One region of the Streptomyces sp. NPDC001594 genome, then DNA from elsewhere that is predicted to be linked to it. Evidence: riboswitches for the same ligand, from Rfam matches in the RefSeq annotation. Region 1 holds a riboswitch; each other region holds the start of a gene.
What was found. A riboswitch is a leader RNA that binds a small molecule or an ion and turns the genes downstream of it on or off. The one in region 1 is predicted to bind thiamine pyrophosphate.
Positions count from the first base shown of each region.

Region 2: linked by a shared signal. The riboswitch ahead of ACFY0O_RS22320 (thiamine ABC transporter substrate binding subunit) and the one ahead of thiO (glycine oxidase ThiO) in region 1 are both predicted to bind thiamine pyrophosphate.
Region 3: linked by a shared signal. The riboswitch ahead of thiC (phosphomethylpyrimidine synthase ThiC) and the one ahead of thiO (glycine oxidase ThiO) in region 1 are both predicted to bind thiamine pyrophosphate.

Region 1 is NZ_JBIAVB010000003.1:308,931-311,187, forward strand. Features, by position in the region: gene ACFY0O_RS07715 (NAD(P)/FAD-dependent oxidoreductase) at 1-929, opposite strand, end outside; TPP riboswitch at 1,127-1,239, shown strand; gene thiO (glycine oxidase ThiO) at 1,237-2,257, shown strand, end outside.
Region 2 is NZ_JBIAVB010000011.1:94,921-97,177, reverse strand. Features, by position in the region: gene rlmN (23S rRNA (adenine(2503)-C(2))-methyltransferase RlmN) at 1-792, shown strand, start outside; TPP riboswitch at 816-926, shown strand; gene ACFY0O_RS22320 (thiamine ABC transporter substrate binding subunit) at 1,015-2,145, shown strand; gene ACFY0O_RS22315 (ABC transporter permease) at 2,202-2,257, shown strand, end outside.
Region 3 is NZ_JBIAVB010000002.1:117,913-120,169, reverse strand. Features, by position in the region: gene ACFY0O_RS04030 (YibE/F family protein) at 1-1,078, opposite strand, end outside; TPP riboswitch at 1,118-1,262, shown strand; gene thiC (phosphomethylpyrimidine synthase ThiC) at 1,257-2,257, shown strand, end outside.

The sequences.
Region 1 (2,257 bases):
CCGAACTGCTCGGACCAGAAGTACGGCACCGGGTCGTAGGCCTGGACGGGCTCCCCGGCGACGATGTTCGCCGCGACGGCGCGGGGGCCCTGGAGGGCGTTGTCCCAGTGGTGGACCAGCAGCCGGGTCCCGTAGCGGGCCGACGGGAAGGAGGCGCAGTCGCCGACGGCGTACACCCCGGGCAGGGAGGTGCGCAGGTGGGCGTCGGCGGTGACGGAGCCGTCGGGGCCCCGCTCGACGCCGCTGCCGGCGAGCCAGTCGGTGGCGGGGCGGGCGCCGATGCCGACGACGACGGCACCGGCGGGCAGCTCGCCGCCGTCCGCGAGGAGCACCCGGCCCTCCTCGATCCCGGCCACCTTGGCGCCGGTGAGCAGGGTGGCCCCGGCCCCGGCGTACCAGCGGGCCATGGGGGCGGCGACCTCGGCGGGCAGGGCCCCGGCCAGGACCCGGTCGGCCGCCTCGACGACGGTGACGGCGCAGCCGGCCTCGCGGGCGGCGGTGGCGAACTCGGCGCCGATCCAGCCCGCCCCGACCACGACGACCTCGGGGGCGGCGGCCAGCACGGGGCGCAGCCGGGCGGCGTCGTCGAGGGTGCGCAGCAGGTGGACGCCGGGGACGCCGCCGGTGCCGGGCAGGGTCAGCGGGGTGGCCCCGGTGGCCAGGACGAGGACCTCGTAGGGCACGGGGCCGGCCTCGGTGTCCAGCTCGTGGTCGGCGGCGCGCAGGCCCGTGACCTCGACGCCCAGGCGCAGGGTGATGCGCAGGCCTTCGAAGTCGACGTCGAAGGCGGAGTCCTCGGCCTTGCCGAGCAGCACCGCCTTGGAGAGCGGGGGGCGGTCGTAGGGCTGGTGGGGTTCGGCGCCCAGCAGGGTCACGGGGCCGGTCCAGCCCTGTTCCCGCAGGGCCACCGCCGTCTGCACGCCGGCCATTCCGGCGCCGACGATCACGACACCGGGCTCCGCCCGTCCCGTCTGTCCCGTCTGTTCCGGCTGCTGCCGCGTCTGCTGCTGCGTCTGCTCGATCACACGCTCAGCCTAGCCACCTGACGACCCGTCAGGAAAGCGGGGGGCGTCCACCGCGGGGAGGCAGCCTTACCCGCCACCGGCCCCGGGGTTAGTCTGGCCACCGTACCTATCGCGGGAGTCCGGGCGCACCGGGCTGAGAGGGAGGCTGGCCGGCCTCCGACCGTACGAACCTGATCCGGGTCATGCCGGCGAAGGGAGGGGCTGGACGCCCATGCACGCATCCGACAAGGGACCCGACCACCCGTCCGGGCAGCGGTCCGAGCCGCGGTCCGAGCCGCGGTCCGGGCACCGGGGCCACGACGTCCTCGTCATCGGCGGCGGGATCATCGGCCTGGTCACCGCCTGGCAGGCGGCCCGGCACGGGCTGCGCACCGCGCTCGCCGACCCCGACCCCGGGGGCGGCGCCGCCCGGGTCGCGGCCGGCATGCTCGCCGCCGTCACCGAGCTGCACTACGGCGAGGAGACCCTGCTGGGGCTCAACCTCGCCTCCGCCGCCCGCTACCCCGAGTTCGCCGCCCAGCTCACCGAAGCCAGCGGCGGCATGGACCTCGGCTACCGCGCCTGCGGCACCCTCGCCGTCGCCCTCGACGCCGACGACCGCCTCCACCTGCGCGAACTGCACGCCCTCCAGCGGCGCTGCGGCCTGGAGTCCGAGTGGCTCACCGGCCGCGAGTGCCGCCGCCTGGAGCCCATGCTCGCCCCGGGGGTACGCGGCGGGCTGCGCGTCGACGGGGACCACCAGGTCGACCCGCGCCGCCTCGCCGCCGCCCTGCTCACCGCCTGCGAACGGGCCGGGGTGCGCATCCACCGCACCAGCGCGCGCCGGCTGCTCGTCACCGCCGACCGGGCCCGCGGGGCGCTCCTCGACGACGGCACCGAGCTCCTCGCCGACCAGGTCGTCCTGGCCGCGGGCTCACTCAGCGGCCGGCTGGACGGCGTACCGGAGCAGGTGCTGCCGCCCGTACGGCCGGTCAAGGGACAGGTGCTGCGGCTGGCCGTACCGCCCGCCTACGCGCCGTTCCTGTCCCGGACGGTACGGGCCGTGGTGCGCGGCAGCCACGTCTACCTGGTCCCGCGCGAGAACGGCGAACTCGTCGTCGGCGCCACCAGCGAGGAACTCGGCTGGGACACCACCGTCACCGCCGGCGGGGTCTACGAGCTGCTGCGCGACGCCCACGAGCTGGTCCCCGGCATCACCGAGCTGCCGCTCGTCGAGACCCGGGCCGGGCTGC
Region 2 (2,257 bases), on a different contig from region 1:
ACCCTCGTCGAGTCCGTCCTGATGCGCTACCCCGACCGGGTCACCATGTGCATCTCCTCGCAGGCCGGCTGCGGCATGAACTGCCCGTTCTGCGCCACCGGCCAGGCCGGCCTCGACCGCAACCTCTCCACCGCCGAGATCGTGCACCAGATCGTCGACGGCATGCGCGCCCTGCGCGACGGCGAGGTCCCCGGCGGCCCGGCCCGTCTGTCCAACATCGTCTTCATGGGCATGGGCGAGCCGCTCGCGAACTACAACCGCGTCGTCGGCGCCATCCGCCGCCTCACCGACCCCGAGCCCGACGGCCTGGGCCTGTCGCAGCGCGGCATCACCGTCTCCACCGTCGGCCTGGTCCCGGCCATGCTGCGGTTCGCCGACGAGGGCTTCAAGTGCCGCCTCGCCGTCTCCCTGCACGCCCCGGACGACGAGCTGCGCGACACCCTCGTCCCCGTGAACACCCGCTGGAAGGTCCGCGAGGTTCTCGACGCGGCCTGGGAGTACGCCGAGAAGTCCGGCCGCCGGATCTCCATCGAGTACGCCCTGATCCGCGACATCAACGACCAGGCCTGGCGCGGCGACCTGCTCGGCCGCCTGCTCAAGGGCAAGCGCGTGCACGTCAACCTGATCCCGCTGAACCCGACGCCCGGCTCGAAGTGGACCGCCTCGCGCCCCGAGGACGAGAAGGCCTTCGTGGAGGCCATCGCCCGCCACGGCGTGCCCGTGACCGTGCGGGACACCCGCGGCCAGGAGATCGACGGAGCGTGCGGACAGCTCGCCGCGAGCGAGCGGTAGGCTGGCCCGCGTACATCATCTGCATATTCCGACAGGGGAGCGCCACAGCGCTGAGAGTGCGGTAACCGTCAGGCCGCAGACCCTCTGAACCTCGCCCAGGTCATTCTGGGTAGGAAGTTCGGTCACCACCTCAAGCTGTTGCGCCCTGCCCGGGCGCCCCGCTCCACTGAGCGCCCGGGCAGGGCCGCGTCTTCTCCTGGTCATACCCAGGAGGAATCGATCGTGAGCACCACCCAGAAGATCGCGGGGGCGGCACTGGCCGCGGCCCTCGGCGTCACCACGCTGACCGCGTGCGGCGGCGGAACCAAGGACGCGGGCGGGGCCGCCGCGAGCGGCTCGCCGAAGTCCAAGACCGTCACCCTCGTCTCCCACGACTCCTTCAACGTGACCGACTCGGTCCTCAAGGAGTTCGAGCAGCAGAGCGGCTACACCGTCAAGGTCCTGAAGTCCGGGGACGCCGGCGCCGCCCTCAACCAGGAGATCCTCACCAAGGGCTCCCCGCGCGGCGACGTCTTCTTCGGTGTCGACAACACGCTCCTCTCGCGCGCCCTCGACAACGGGATCTTCACCCCCTACGAGGCCAAGGGCCTGGCCGAGGTCAAGCCCGAGTTCGTCCTCGACAAGCAGCACCGCGTCACCCCGGTCGACTCCGGCGACATCTGCGTCAACTACGACAAGGCGTACTTCGCCGACAAGAAGATCGCCCCGCCGCAGACGCTGGACGACCTGCTCAAGCCGGAGTACAAGAACCTGCTGGTCACCGAGAACGCCGCGACCTCGTCGCCCGGCCTCGGCTTCCTCCTCGCCTCCGTCGGCAAGTATGGGGATGGGGGCACCTCCCAGGGCGAAGCCTCTGGGGGAGGTTGGAAGGATTACTGGAGCAAGCTCAAGGCCAACGGCGTCGAAGTGGTCGACGGCTGGGAGCAGGCCTACAACGAGCGCTTCTCCGGCTCCGCCGGCGGCAAGAAGGCCAAGGGCGACCGCCCGCTGGTCGTCTCCTACGCCTCCAGCCCGCCGGTCGAGGTCCTCTACGGCGAGCCCCAGCCGGCCGAGGCACCCACGGGCGTGGCCACCGGCACCTGCTTCCGCCAGGTCGAGTTCGCGGGCCTGCTGAAGGGCGCGAAGAACGAGGAGGGCGGCAAGGCCCTCATCGACTTCCTGATCGGCAAGAAGTTCCAGGAGGACATGCCGCTCCAGATGTTCGTGAACCCGGTGGTCAAGGACGCGAAGCTGCCGGAGGTGTTCACCAAGCACGGCGTGGTCGTCGAGAAGCCGGAGAACGTGGCCCCCGAGGCCATCGCGAAGAACCGTGACCAGTGGGTCAAGGCATGGTCCTCGATCGTCGTGAAGTAGCACGCGACGGCTCCCCGGAGGAGGGCGGGCGGGCGACCGCCGTCAGGCTGGCCCTGATGGCCGTGCCGCTCGCCTTCTTCGGGCTGTTCTTCGCCTGGCCCGTGGCCGCCAT
Region 3 (2,257 bases), on a different contig from region 1:
CGGCCGAGGTCTGGGTGACCGTCACGTCGTCGAGGACGCCGAGCGATCCGATGATCACGCCTGCGAGCAGCAAACCGCTCATGTCGATGTCCGGGTACAGGCCGTGGATCAGCCCGGTGTTGTCGTCCGTGTTCCCGCTGAGGAACGCCCAGTCGATGAACAGTGAGCCCAGCAGGCCGATCAGCAGCAGCGAGACCAGGGTGCCGAGGACGGCCACCGAGGTGCGGGCGGTCAGGCCGTGGCACATGTAGAGGGCGATCAGCATGATCGCGCTGGCCCCGACCACCGCGACGACCAGGGGGTTCGAGCCCTGGAGGATCGCCGGGAGGATGAACAGGGTCAGCACCCCGAAGCTGACCACGAGCGCGATGAGCGCGAACAGCCCGCGCATCCGGCCGACGACCACCACCGCGACCGCGAAGATGCCCGCCAGCAGGGCCATCGGGAACTTCCGGTTCAGGTCGATCACGGAGTACTGGAGGTCACGCGGCGCGTCCGGCGCATAGGCGACCACCACCTCCTGCCCCTTCTCCAGCTGCCGCGGCGCACCGGGCTGGACGATCTCGAAGAAGACGCGGCCCTTGTCCGGCCCGGTGCCCACCTCGACGGTCGCCCTCTTGCACGCACCGCCCGGCGACGTCTGCGCCGCACCCCCGGGGGCGGGGGCGCCCCCGGGGGGCGGAACCTGCGCGGCGTTCACCGACTTGCAGTCGATGTCGGCGAGCGCGACCACCTTGCCCTGCTGCGTCTGGCGGTCGAAGCCCACCCCGGTGCGCTGGTGGGCGGGGGCTCCGCCGGGCCACAGGACCACCAGGCCGACGAAGACGGCGGCGGCGAAGGGGATCAGTACGGCGGAGATCACCCGCCGCAGGTGCTTGGACACGGGGGCGGCGGGGCCGTGCCCGTGACCGTGCCCATGGGAATGCCCGTGGCCGTGGGAGTGCCCGGCTGGGCCACCGGCCGCGTGCCCGTGGGACGCGTGTTCGTGACCGGTGTGGCCAGTGGGCTCGTTGGGCTCGGTGGGGGGAGGTGGCGAGGTCGTCACCGGCAGATCATCGCAAGAGATGAGGGGGCCCACTGTTCAGCACGCCACAGATGACGCTAGCGTGGGGGCTACTTTGCACAACGCGGGAGCTCGGAGCACCGGGCTGAGAGGGCGCTGATCACCGTACGCGCAGCAGATTGCGTACGGGAGGAGGCTGCGTCGACCGCCGAACCTGTTACCGGGTAATGCCGGCGTAGGGAGATCAGGTCTCATGACCATTCAGGACGCACGCACGCCTGCCGCCGGCGAGAACGCCGACGGCCAGACCGAGCGCCAGCCCGGCTGGCACAAGGGATACCTGGCGGGTTCCCGCCCCGACATCCGGGTGCCGGTCCGCCAGGTCCACCTCACCAACGGCAAGGACGTCACGCTCTACGACACGTCCGGTCCGTACACCGACCCGCAGATCGAGACGGACGTCCGCCGCGGGTTGCCGCCGCTGCGTGAGAACTGGATCATCGGCCGCGGTGACACCGAGGAGTACGCGGGCCGCCCCGTGCGCCCCGAGGACGACGGGATCAAGCACACCTCGCCGCGCGGCGGCCTCAAGAACCTCGACGCGGTCTTCCCCGGCCGTCCGCGCCTGCCGCGCCGCGGTCGCGGCGGTCAGGCCGTCACGCAGCTCGCGTACGCCCGGCGGGGCGAGATCACCCCGGAGATGGAGTACGTCGCGATCCGCGAGAACGTCTCCCCGGAGGTCGTTCGTGAGGAGATCGCCGCAGGTCGCGCGGTGCTCCCGGCCAACGTGAACCACCCGGAGATCGAGCCGATGATCATCGGCAAGCGGTTCCTGGTGAAGGTCAACGCCAACATCGGCAACTCGGCCGTCACCTCCTCCATCGAGGAGGAGGTCGACAAGATGACCTGGGCCACCAAGTGGGGCGCGGACACGGTCATGGACCTCTCGACCGGCCGCAACATCCACACCACGCGTGAGTGGGTCCTGCGCAACTCCCCCGTCCCGATCGGCACCGTGCCGCTCTACCAGGCGCTGGAGAAGGTCGACGGCCGTGCCGAGGACCTCACCTGGGAGATCTACAAGGACACGGTCATCGAGCAGGCCGAGCAGGGCGTCGACTACATGACGGTCCACGCCGGCGTGCTGCTGCCGTACGTGCCGCTGACGGCCCGCCGCAAGACCGGCATCGTCTCGCGCGGCGGCTCGATCATGGCCGCCTGGTGCCTGGCGCACCACAAGGAGAACTTCCTCTA